DNA from 3 places in the Psychrobacillus sp. FSL H8-0483 genome. Region 2 is predicted to be linked to each of the others. Evidence: riboswitches for the same ligand, from Rfam matches in the RefSeq annotation. Region 2 holds a riboswitch; each other region holds the start of a gene.
The links. A riboswitch is a leader RNA that binds a small molecule or an ion and turns the genes downstream of it on or off. The one in region 2 is predicted to bind thiamine pyrophosphate.
Positions count from the first base shown of each region.

Region 1: it holds a riboswitch for thiamine pyrophosphate, as region 2 does, so the genes downstream of both, thiT (energy-coupled thiamine transporter ThiT) here and MHB48_RS01160 (YkoF family thiamine/hydroxymethylpyrimidine-binding protein) in region 2, are expected to answer to the same signal.
Region 3: it holds a riboswitch for thiamine pyrophosphate, as region 2 does, so the genes downstream of both, tenA (thiaminase II) here and MHB48_RS01160 (YkoF family thiamine/hydroxymethylpyrimidine-binding protein) in region 2, are expected to answer to the same signal.

Region 1 is NZ_CP152052.1:3,399,773-3,403,653, forward strand. It holds gene MHB48_RS16595 (tryptophan-rich sensory protein) at 1-153, shown strand, start outside; gene map (type I methionyl aminopeptidase) at 175-924, opposite strand; gene thiT (energy-coupled thiamine transporter ThiT) at 972-1,553, opposite strand; TPP riboswitch at 1,616-1,707, opposite strand; gene MHB48_RS16610 (M20/M25/M40 family metallo-hydrolase) at 1,811-2,875, shown strand; gene MHB48_RS16615 (DUF4870 domain-containing protein) at 2,932-3,267, shown strand; gene MHB48_RS16620 (hypothetical protein) at 3,331-3,429, shown strand; gene MHB48_RS16625 (SGNH/GDSL hydrolase family protein) at 3,849-3,881, opposite strand, start outside.
Region 2 is NZ_CP152052.1:223,889-227,769, reverse strand. It holds gene MHB48_RS01170 (hypothetical protein) at 1-836, shown strand, start outside; gene MHB48_RS01165 (D-glycerate dehydrogenase) at 895-1,854, opposite strand; TPP riboswitch at 1,978-2,085, shown strand; gene MHB48_RS01160 (YkoF family thiamine/hydroxymethylpyrimidine-binding protein) at 2,164-2,745, shown strand; gene MHB48_RS01155 (ECF transporter S component) at 2,747-3,328, shown strand; gene MHB48_RS01150 (ABC transporter ATP-binding protein) at 3,288-3,881, shown strand, end outside.
Region 3 is NZ_CP152052.1:3,496,536-3,500,416, reverse strand. It holds gene rlmD (23S rRNA (uracil(1939)-C(5))-methyltransferase RlmD) at 1-1,241, shown strand, start outside; TPP riboswitch at 1,591-1,688, shown strand; TPP riboswitch at 1,747-1,844, shown strand; gene tenA (thiaminase II) at 1,917-2,606, shown strand; gene thiM (hydroxyethylthiazole kinase) at 2,587-3,330, shown strand; gene thiD (bifunctional hydroxymethylpyrimidine kinase/phosphomethylpyrimidine kinase) at 3,327-3,881, shown strand, end outside.

The sequences.
Region 1 (3,881 bases), 960 kb from region 2:
CGGGCTATTGTCCTCGTTTTCATCTGGGCTTTTATTGGAATTGCTGCTCGTCACAAATTTGATGATTTATTAATTACATCGGCTTCTTTATTCTTAAGTAGTGTACTCCTAGTAGGAATATTAGTTATCAAAAAAACGCCTTCGAAACGTTAAAGTTCGAAGGCGTTTTTCTATTTAATCTAATTTTGTTAATAAAATCGGAGCTTCTTTTGTAACGATAATCGTGTGCTCAATTTGCGCAACTAATGATTTATCTGGTGTTACAAATGTCCAGCCATCTCCCGATTCGACAATATGCTCTGCTTTTTCAGAGATAAAAGGCTCTACTGCAAGTACCATGCCCTCTTTTAAAATCGTCGGATCCCAAGCATCGTAGTAATTCAAAACATGCTGAGGTGCTTCATGTAGGGATTTCCCAATTCCATGACCAGTTAGATTCATGATTACATGCAAACCATTATCCTTCGCTTCTCTTGCAACAGCTTTCCCGATTTGATTTAAACGGGCACCTGCTTTTACTTTTAACATCGCACGATTAAATGCACTCTCTGCTACTGCACATAATTTTTCTTTTTCCGGATAACCTTCTCCAACGACAAAAGAAATACCTGTATCTGCAAAATACCCATCCAAAGAACCTGATACATCAATATTAACCATATCGCCTTCTTTAATAACACGTGAACCTGGAATACCATGTGCCACTTCTTCGTTCACACTAATACAAGTATATCCTGGGAAATCATATTCTCCCATAGGTCCTGAAATCGCGCCATTTTCTTTGAAGAGCTTGCCACCGATTTCATCGATTTCTTTAGTTGTGATACCAGGTTTAGTTGCAGCTTTCATTACGTCTCGAACTTCCGCAACAATACGCCCTATTTTTTTTAACGCCTCTAACTCTTCATTTGTTTGTACAATCATCTTATAAGATCCCTTCTTCACTTAACTGTACAATAATCATATCATATTTATGCTTTATTCGGCAGTACAAGGCGTGGAGCTTTTACAAACAAAATCACACAGATAAATGCCGCCAGTAAAAATACTGGAATCATATAGGTAGAATTATATATTAGCGAATATAAAATTACATTTTGATCACCAGCAAATTCTCCAAAGAACAGTATTCCAGAAAGTACATGTGCAAGGTAACGAAGAAATGCTGCAATGAATGCCCCAGTAATTACAGCAGTAGCCATCTTCATCTTATCCTTCTGTTCAAACGCTTTCATAAATGCAGGTCTTAATAATCCAGCAAATCCTGCTACCATAAATGCAATAAAGTAGTCAATTGCTACTTGTATAATAACGATTTCAAATGACAACGGTGCAGCATAAAAACGCCCTGTAACTACTTGTAGTAATCCAATTAAAAAACCAGTAATAAGGCCAGCTACTATTCCACGACGAAAAGCTATTAATATAACTGGAACAAGTACAAAGGTAACAGTCCCACCTTGTGGCATTCCAAATCCTAACATATCTAATACATATCCAAGTGCTGCAAAAATAGCTATTTCCACCAATAACAATACACGTTGATTTTTCATTGTAATCTCCTTTTTTGACCACAAAAAAACGACACCGGGATAGACCCAGACATCGCGCGATTGTCAGTTTCCATCCACATCCCTACGCAAGCATGAACTTACAGGTTCTAAGGGTACTATCTCAGCCGCTTAAGCGACGCCCCTTGTGGTTATGAATTATTTAGTTCGAGTTCATTGTAGCTGAATGAAGTAAGCAATGCAACCCCTTATGTTATCATTGTAATAATATTGGGAATTTAATATAAGGGGTGTTTGGAATGATTAACTTATTGAAAAATCTAATTCGCATAAAGAGTGACGACGTACAAGGAGCAAACGAAGCACTATTATTTTGTAAAGCATGGCTCGAGGAAAGAGAAATCGTTCCAATAATATATGAGCATGAATCTCAGCTTATGCTTATTGCGGAGATAGGAAGCGGTGACGAATGTATCGTTTGGAATGGTCATGTGGATGTAGTCCCTGGAAATCCAACACAATTTCAACCATATGTAGAGGGAGATTATTTATATGGACGTGGCTCTGCAGATATGAAAGCTGGGGTAGCTGCTATGATGGATGCATTTTATGAGCTCTCCAAAAATCCTCTGAAGTTATCCAAAAAAATTCAACTTCATCTAGTAACAGATGAAGAAACAGGCGGAAATACTTCTCACTATCTAGTAAGCAAAGGTTATAACGGTAATTTTGTTATTTGCGGAGAGCCTACGCATTTACATATCGGACTTCAAGCAAAAGGGATTATACAATTAGATATCGTGCTTAAAGGAAAATCCAGTCATGGAAGTCGTCCTTGGGAAGGGGTCAATGCAATTGAAAAAGCATTTGCATTTGATCAAGAAATGCGAAAACTATCCTTTTTAACGGCAAGTAGTGCGTTTTATGATTATCCCTCACTAAATTTGGCAAAAATACATGCAGGAGACCGTTATAATGTTGTTCCAGATAAATGTGTACTAAGCTATGACATTCGCTATGTTCCAGGACAAAATCAAGATGCTATTATTGATGAGATACAAAATGCTGCTAATCATTTTTTTGAAAGTGAAGTGGTTATTCATTCTACTGCTCCTGCAGTAACGACAGAGGATAATAATAGCTATGTAGAAAAGCTACAAGGCATTACTTCTAAAATTATGGACAGACCTACTAATCTATTTGGGCAGCATGGTTCAGCGGATACTCGTTTCTATGCAGAGCAAGGTGCTGGTGCAATTGAGTTTGGACCAAGCGGAGCAGATTGGCATGGAGAAAATGAATATGTGTCTATTTCTTCAGTGGAAAAATATAAGAACATCTTAGTTTCTTTTGCGTTAGCATGAAACTATCAATGCCCGTATATATAGTAAATCACAAGCTAGAAAGGAGATTTATTTGAATGAATAACAACAAATTACTAAGCGCACTATCTTATTTTAGTGTACTATTTGCGCCATTTATACTTCCCATCATTGTTTATTTTATTACACAAGAAAAAGAAGTAAAGTATCATGCGAAAAAGTCATTAATCTCACATGTTGTCCCAGTTATTCTCCTTATTATTTTATTTATAAGTATATTTGCAAACTTTTTCCCATTATTTAATGCTCTACCGTATGAAGAACCTTCATTATGGACAGTATCCGCACCGATATTATTTATTTTCTTGTATATGATTGTTTATATAATCATTCTCATATGGAACATTATTCAAGGCATTAAAGTGTTACGATAATGTTTATTCATATGTAATTGAGGGAATAAAATAATATAGAGATTTAAACGAGGAGCGATAGCAATGAAAGTAAAAAACTTAGTTAAAATTGCGATTAAATGGGCACCAATTGTGTATCCGATCGTTCGTAAAGTATTAAAATCTAAAAAAACGGTAAAATAAAAAAGCGCTAATCAATATGTATCTTACACGGAATAAAGTATAGTTGATTTCCGCTATAGGCGGACGCTTTCCGCGGGGTGAGCGATAAGCCATCACCGCCGCTATGCGTCGTTTGTGATGTCTTATCTGTCTCACTCATCCCGCTGGAGTCGCCGCCTGCCGCTTCAATCAACAAAGTAATAAATGTTCGTAATTGAATGACAAAGTACTATTTATAAAATTAACTCAGTTATCAACTTATTAGAGGGTTTTTCGGAGCAACTTGTTCTAATGGTTTCGGGAATGCTTAGTGCAGACTCTTCCACTTCATTACCGAAAGGTCCTAACAGACTAATACTCTGCTTCCAATGTAATCCATTGGAGTTCTTATTCAATCAATAAAAAAGCTGTCTTCGGTTTATTGAAGACAGCTTTTTTGCTTAGATATATGCTTTTAATTCGGTTAATGATAA
Region 2 (3,881 bases):
AAAACTTTGAATTTGATCATGAGTTAAGCTTAGTCAATGTTCCTAGATTAAAAATCGGTTCGGAAAGCACATATATTATTCCTGTTACCATACAAAAACCAGGAACAACTTATACTGTTATCTATAAAAATGGAGAAAAACAATCCTTTGAAGCAAGTGAAGAAAAAATTAATTTAAGCCAAACCAAACAAGTTACAAACGATACGTTTGAAATTGAATCTTTTAAGGAAGATGGCGTAACAGATTATGCGAATATTATTGAAGCATATAAGGCCGGTAGAGGTGATCTTTCTTTTCAAGTAGATGACGAAAATAAAGATGACAATGGAAACCAATATCAAGTGATATCTTCTTTACGAGATCGTACAGTATTAATTACAGCAGATAATGGAGAAGAAATTACAGCGAATTATGTACCCTTTACCCAAGCAGCAGATGGTAGACAAGCACCAAAATTCCGTTTATCAGAAGGACAAACTTTAACACCTGGTACAACATATACTGTGTCATCTGATTGGGCAACAATTAAAAATCCAACCTTCGAAACGAAAGAGATTGCTCCGTTGACAGTCAAATCAGCAGAAGCAATTGATGATAAATCATTCCAATTAACATTAGATAAAGATCCTGGTATGGAATTACTTGCAGGTCGAAGCGTAGAATTACAAGCTGAAGATGGAAGCAAGATTCAAGCACAATATCGCTTCTCTTCTCGTAAAGGTGCAGTTGGTATCTTTGATGTTAAAGACAATACATTAAAGCCCGGTGCAACATATATTGTGGTTCCAATGAACGATTGGGCTACAGCAAGTGATGTATCCTTAGTGACTAAATAATATAAGAACAACGAAATACCAGATCAGAGAAATGGAAATAGCTCTGATCTGGTATTTTTTATACTACTCTATTCTCTGGCTCTTTATTCTCCAAAACTGCTTCAATATCGTCAGCATTCATTTGCATCATAGCAATTCTCGTACGGATGGTTGCACTTCCGATATGCGGTAGCACAGTAACATTCGGTAATGTGAGTAATGGGTGGTCTAAAGGAACTGGTTCCACTTCGAATACATCTAGACCAGCAGCCCAGATTTTATTTGTCGTTAATGCTTCGTATAGGGCTTGTTCGTCAATGACTCCACCACGCGCAACATTAATGATTGCAGCGGTTTCTTTCATCAATTCTAGTTCACGTTCTGCAATTAATCCCTTCGTTTCAGGTGTTAATGGCGTTAACAGAACGATGAAATCTGATTCCTTCAGCAATGTATCTAATTCTGCATACGTAAAACCGTACTTTTCTTCGGATTCCATTTTTCTTGTTCGATTATGGTAAAGAACATTCATATCAAAACCTTTTGCACGCCTTGCAACGGCTTCTCCGATTCTCCCCATTCCAATGATACCAAGGGTTGCACCAAAAACATCCATCCCTGTATACTGCATTGGTGACCGTGACTTCCACTTACCTGCACGAAGATCACGTTCTGCCTCCATTACACGACGAGCAGTAGCTAGAAGTAAAGAAAATGTTAAATCTGCAGTAGTTTCTGTTAAAACTCCTGGAGTATTTGTTACGATAATTCCATGCTCTTTTGCTGCGTCAACATCGATATTATTGTATCCAACCCCTAAATTACTAATCAATTTTAAATTTGGCAAACTTTCAATAAGTGCTCGATCCAATTTATCAGAAAGCATAGTCCAAATTGCATGAGCATCTTTTGCTTCTAACTTTAACTCCTCATAAGTCATTTGCACATCATCACTATGCCACATCTTTACTTCAAATTTTTCCCTTAATGGGTTCACAACTTCATCTGGTAATTTGCGCGTAATTAATATTTTTTTCAAATTTGTAACCTCCAAATATTCTGATAGCTTAAGCATGGACGAAAGTATGAAATTTTGCAACTGCATTTACAATGCTAATTTCGTAGGGTATACTGGGGGCACATTAAAAAAACTACATACCGTTTTCTGCACTAGGGGTGCCCACTTTGGCTGTGATGAGAGCTTTTTAGCTCCGATCCCTTATTACTCGATCAGGATAATACCTGCGTGAGGAAGTGCAGTGACTTTCCGAATTTTTTTATATTGGATAAGTGGCTGCATCTTCACGGATGTGGTCTTTTTTTATGAAAAAATTTAGGAGGTTTTATGATGCAATGTGGTTTAAGCCCAATCGTCGGATTTCGTTTTTCGTTACATCCGATGACCAATGATTTTATTTCCGTCATTAAAGGAGCACTTCAAGATACGGATACGACGAATGTATGGATGCATACAGATGACGTATCCACAGTAATTCGAGGGAAGCAAGTACATGTGTTTAATGTGGCAAAGGCAATCACGTTGCACGCTGCCAAGACTGGCGTGCACATTGCGTTATCTGGTACATTTTCTGCGGGTTGTCCTGGTGATACAGCCGGAGATGTATATTTAGACAAAGGAGATGAAGTAGCGAATAAAGATATGACAAAGCAATACGTGTCTTCCCAATTTGCACTTTATCCGATGAATAATCAAAATTATATGGACATTATTTACCGAGAAGTAGATCGTGCGAAGGAGCGTGGTGTTTTCAATGATTCCATGCACTATGCAAGTGGTATTCACGGCGATATTCATGACGTGTTTGCATTTTATGAAGAGACATTTACGCATGCCCGCTCAGAAGAACATAAGCATTTAGTGATGACGGTTTCGATGAGTATAAATAGTCCTTCGCACGGAGGTCTTTAATATGTTGAAATCTTGGAAGTTAAAAGAGATTGTACTCATGTCTTTATTTGCAGCCGTGTTTGGAATCGTGTATCTACTATTCTTACATGTCGGGAATATTTGGGCAGGTTTTATTGGGCCAATTGCGTATGAATGGATTTTCGGCATCTGGTTTATCGTATCGATTATTTGTATGTATATTATTCGCAAGCCTGGTGCGGCGGTGATTTCAGAAACGATTGCAGCGGCTATTGAAGTGTTGCTTGGAAATGCAGTTGGTCCGAGGTTAATACTTTCAGGAGTTATCCAAGGTTTAGGTGCCGAGGCCGTATTTGCTGCAACTCGTTATAAACGCTTTGATCTGTGGGTATTGATGCTAGCTGGTGTTGGATCATCGTTATTTAGCTTTGTCTACGGGTACTTGTTAGGTGGATTTACGGTGTATAGTACTGGTTATGTCGCGCTCATGTTAGGTATTCGAATTTTGAGTGGAGCTTTACTTGCAGGTGTTGGCGGAAAAGGGATTGCCGACGGATTGCTTGCGACTGGGTCGCTAAGAGGCTATGCAATTTCACGTCCTAAAAAAGGTGATGTTCGTGCATGATGTCATCCATTTTGAACAGGTAAGTTTTCGTTATCCAGATGAGGAGAAATGGATATTGGAGGATTTCTCCTTTTCTATTCAGCGTGGTGAACGTGTGGTCATCACTGGACCTAGTGGTTGCGGAAAAACGACGTTACTTTATTTGTGTAATCGCTTGTATCCTGATAACTGCGATGGTGTTTTGTCTGGTTCCGTAAAATTGTTTGGACAGGATAGTTTGTCGTTCGTTCCTGGAGAAATAAATCACAGGGTAGCGACTGTGTTTCAGGATCCCGATGCACAGTTTTGCATGCAGACGGTAGAAGAAGAGCTAGCTTTTACACTAGAAAATTTACACGTCCCAAGAGAAGAAATGGACAAAAGAATATGCGAAGTGTTGGTTTTAACGGACTTAAGCGAGTTTCGTCATGCAGTTATTCAGCAGCTATCTGGCGGTCAAAAACAACGAATTGCTACTGCCTGTGCACTGATTATGAATCCAGAGGTTTTGTTACTAGATGAGCCACTTGCGCATTTAGATCCATATACTGCAAAGAAATATGTGAATTGGTTG
Region 3 (3,881 bases), 860 kb from region 2:
CAGAAGTCCATGTATTAAAAACATTAAAAAACTACGGCTTCGCAAAATTAATGAACATAGTGGAGCCATCTCCATTTCGTGTAGAAGCTCCATGCCCAGTATTTGCAGAGTGTGGTGGTTGTCAACTTCAGCATATGACATACGAAGGCCAACTCAAATGGAAAGAGAGCATGGTACGAAATGTCATGCAGCGTATAGGGAAAATTGATGCGCCAGTGTTACCTGTAAAAGGGATGGAGAAACCATGGGAATATCGCAACAAATCACAGATTCCGTTCAGCCTAGAAGATGGACAAGTTCTTGCTGGCTTCTATCAAACGAAATCACATCGCATTGCAGATACAAATACATGTTTAATTCAAACAGATGAAGCAGATCGTTTACTACGTGCGGTGAAAGAAAAAGCATTAGAGCTCGATTTGATTCCTTATAATGAAGAAACGAGAAAAGGTCAGCTTCGTCATCTTGTCGTACGGAAAGGTCGCGCAACAGGGGAAGTAATGGTTGTGCTGGTTACCAAACATCCGAAGTTATCGAAAAAAGATGCCATCATTGACCTTATACGAGAAGTAGAGCCAAATGTTGTTTCTATTATCCAAAACGTAAATACGCGCAATACAAATGTTATTTTCGGAGATGACACGAATGTCCTATGGGGCAAGGCAGTAATTGAAGATCTAATTGGAGATATTCGATTTGAAATATCTGCTCGTTCGTTCTATCAAGTGAACCCTGAACAAACAGAAGTACTATATAAACAAGCACTCGATTATGCACAGCTTTCTGGAGAAGAAACGGTAATCGACGCTTACTGCGGTATTGGAACGATTTCTTTATTCCTTGCGCAAAAAGCAAAACAAGTGCTTGGTGTGGAAATCGTTCCACAAGCGATTGAAGATGCGAAACGCAATGCCGAATTGAATGGCTTCAACAACACATTCTTCGAGGCAGGTCCTGCAGAAGAAGTCATTCCAAAATGGTATAAAGAAGGCAAGACAGCGGATGTACTAGTAGTAGATCCACCAAGAAAAGGTTGTGACGAAGCACTACTTCAAACAATCTTGGAACAAAAACCGAAGCGCGTTGTATACGTTTCCTGTAACCCAGCAACACTTGCGAGAGATCTACGCATCTTAGAAGATGGTGGCTACAAAACGCAAGAAGTTCAGCCGGTTGATATGTTCCCACAGACGACTCATGTTGAGTGTGTCTCGCAACTCATTTTAAAAGAAGACAACTAACGAATCGTTAGTTGTCTTTATCTTTATATAAAGTTTTATGCCACTTCTAAGGGATTGACGAAGGTATAGTGTATATGGATTTTACCTTCTTGTGTACAAGTAATCCGCTCAACTAATGGATGAAGAATTTGCGGTGTCAGCTTATCTAATGAAAGAATATCTTTTAACTTTTTGCCGATAGAAAGTGCAAAATAGCCATCTATCCGAAAAAATTTCAAATAGATGGCTATTTTTCGTGCGTACCGAAAAGGTGTGATTTTTTTTATTTTGGGTTTACACTGAAATTTAAATATCTTTCAATATTTATCTTGTTTGCCCTGGTGCTTTAAGCTAAACTTAGTGTAATTAAATGAATTTGCAGGGGGACACGTTTGTGTTGAGAAGGTTAAACCTGACCCTTAGAACCTGACCGTTAATACGGACGTAGGGAGCAAAGTACACTATCATCAATATGTACTTATTCGGCTCCGCGTATTTTTTACGTGGGGCCTTTCTTTTGCAAATACTTTAATTGCGGGGGGACACATTGTGTTGAGAAGGTTAAAACCTGACCCTTAGAACCTGACAGTTAACACTGGCGTAGGGAGCAATCATGGGTGTAGTCTACACTTTTTGGGCGTCTCTACTAGAGGCGCCTTTTTTGCGCTTACGTCCACCAATTAAGGAGGACAAAGAATGGAGTTTTGTGAAAAAGTTAGACAGGAAACGCAATTTTATTGGGAGGCTAGTTTTAACCATCCGTTTGTGCAAGGTATTGCAGATGGCAGTTTACCACTCGAAAAGTTCAAGTTTTATATGCTACAGGATGCGTATTATTTAAAGCATTACACAAAAGTCTTAACTTTAGCAGCAGCAAAGGCAACAAATGACGAGGACATTCAATACTTTTTAAACACGGCGAGATTTATACATGAAGCAGAGCTTGAACTTCACCGTACAACTTTTCAAGATTTAGGTGTAACAACTGTAGAAATCGAAAATTTTGAGGTGGCACCAGCTGCTTATAATTATGTGAGTCATATGTACAATGCTGTACATAATGGCGATGTAGCAGAAGCATTTGCTGCCATGTTACCTTGCCCGTGGCTCTATCAAGAAATTGGCCAAAAGCTTAAGTATGCTCGTCCCAATGTACCGCTGTATGAACAATGGATTGCATTATATGCATCTGACGAAATGCTTCAATCGATCGAAAAGCAAAAGTCGATGTTAAATCGTTTTGCGAAGGAACAGCCAATGAAACAAAAGGTTTTAAAGGCACATTTTGAAAAAAGTTGTTATTACGAGTGGATGTTTTGGGAAATGCCATGGACGATGCAAACTTGGACACAAGGGGTGTATATGAATGAGCCTACAAAAAATTAATCTACAAAAACCTTTAGTGCATTGTATAACCAACTATGTCGTGGCCAATTTTACAGCAAATGGCTTACTTACAATAGGAGCTTCTCCTGTGATGGCCGATGCAGTTGAAGAAGCAGCGGAAATGGCATCAAAATCGAATGCGCTTTTACTAAATATCGGCACATTAAATGAACAGACAATAAAATCAATGATTCTAGCAGGGATCAGTGCGAATGCGAAGAACATTCCTATAGTTTTTGATCCCGTTGGTGCAGGAGCAACAAATTTTCGTTTACAAACAACAATGGATTTATTACAACATCTTAAAATTAATTTAATTCGTTGTAATGTTGGAGAACTCGCTGCTATAGCAGGTATTTCTTGGCTAGCGAAAGGCGTCGATAGTGGCGTTGGTGAACTTGATGTAGCTGAAACGGCTATGCGTGTTGCAAACAAATATAACTGTCTTGTGATTGTGACAGGTGAGCAAGATGTGATTACAGATGGGAACAGATTAGAATGGATCGTTGGTGGTCATGAAAAGGTAACGAAAATAACAGGAAGTGGCTGTCTATTAAGTGCCTTTTGTGCAGCAGAACTCGCAAGCTGTGAAAATGCATTCGAAGATCTTGCGAGTCTACTTCGCGATTATAAGCAAGCTAGTTTAAATGCATATTCAACGATTGGGACATTCCATACAAATTTTCTAAACCAACTTGAATATTTAGCTGAGGGACATCAATGATTACATTAACGATAGCAGGTTCAGATAGTGGAGGCGGAGCAGGCATTCAGGCGGATATTAAAACGTTTCAAGAGCTTGGTGTATTTGGCACAAGTGTCATCACTGCTTTAACAGCCCAAAATACGTTAGGTGTACATGGCATTTTTCCAACAACTGTACAATTTGTAGAAGCACAATTGAAGGTGGTCCTTGAAGATTTTGATGTGAAAGCTATTAAAACAGGCATGTTGTTTAATGCAGAGATTATTGAGTGTGTCGCTGCTACACTTAAAAATAGAGCCTTACCTCTTATCGTTGACCCTGTGATGATTGCGAAGGGCGGTGCGAGCTTGCTTCAACAAGAGGCGATACAATCTCTTAAAAATAAACTGCTACCGATTGCAACGGTTTGCACACCGAATATACCAGAAGCAGAGGTCATAAGTGGTCGAGCTATTCATACGGAACAAGAACTTTTCCTAGCTGCTCAAGATATTCTCTCTCTTGGCGTACAATGTGTGGTTATGAAAGGTGGTCATTTAGCTGGTGACAAGGCGGTTGATGCGGTGTTT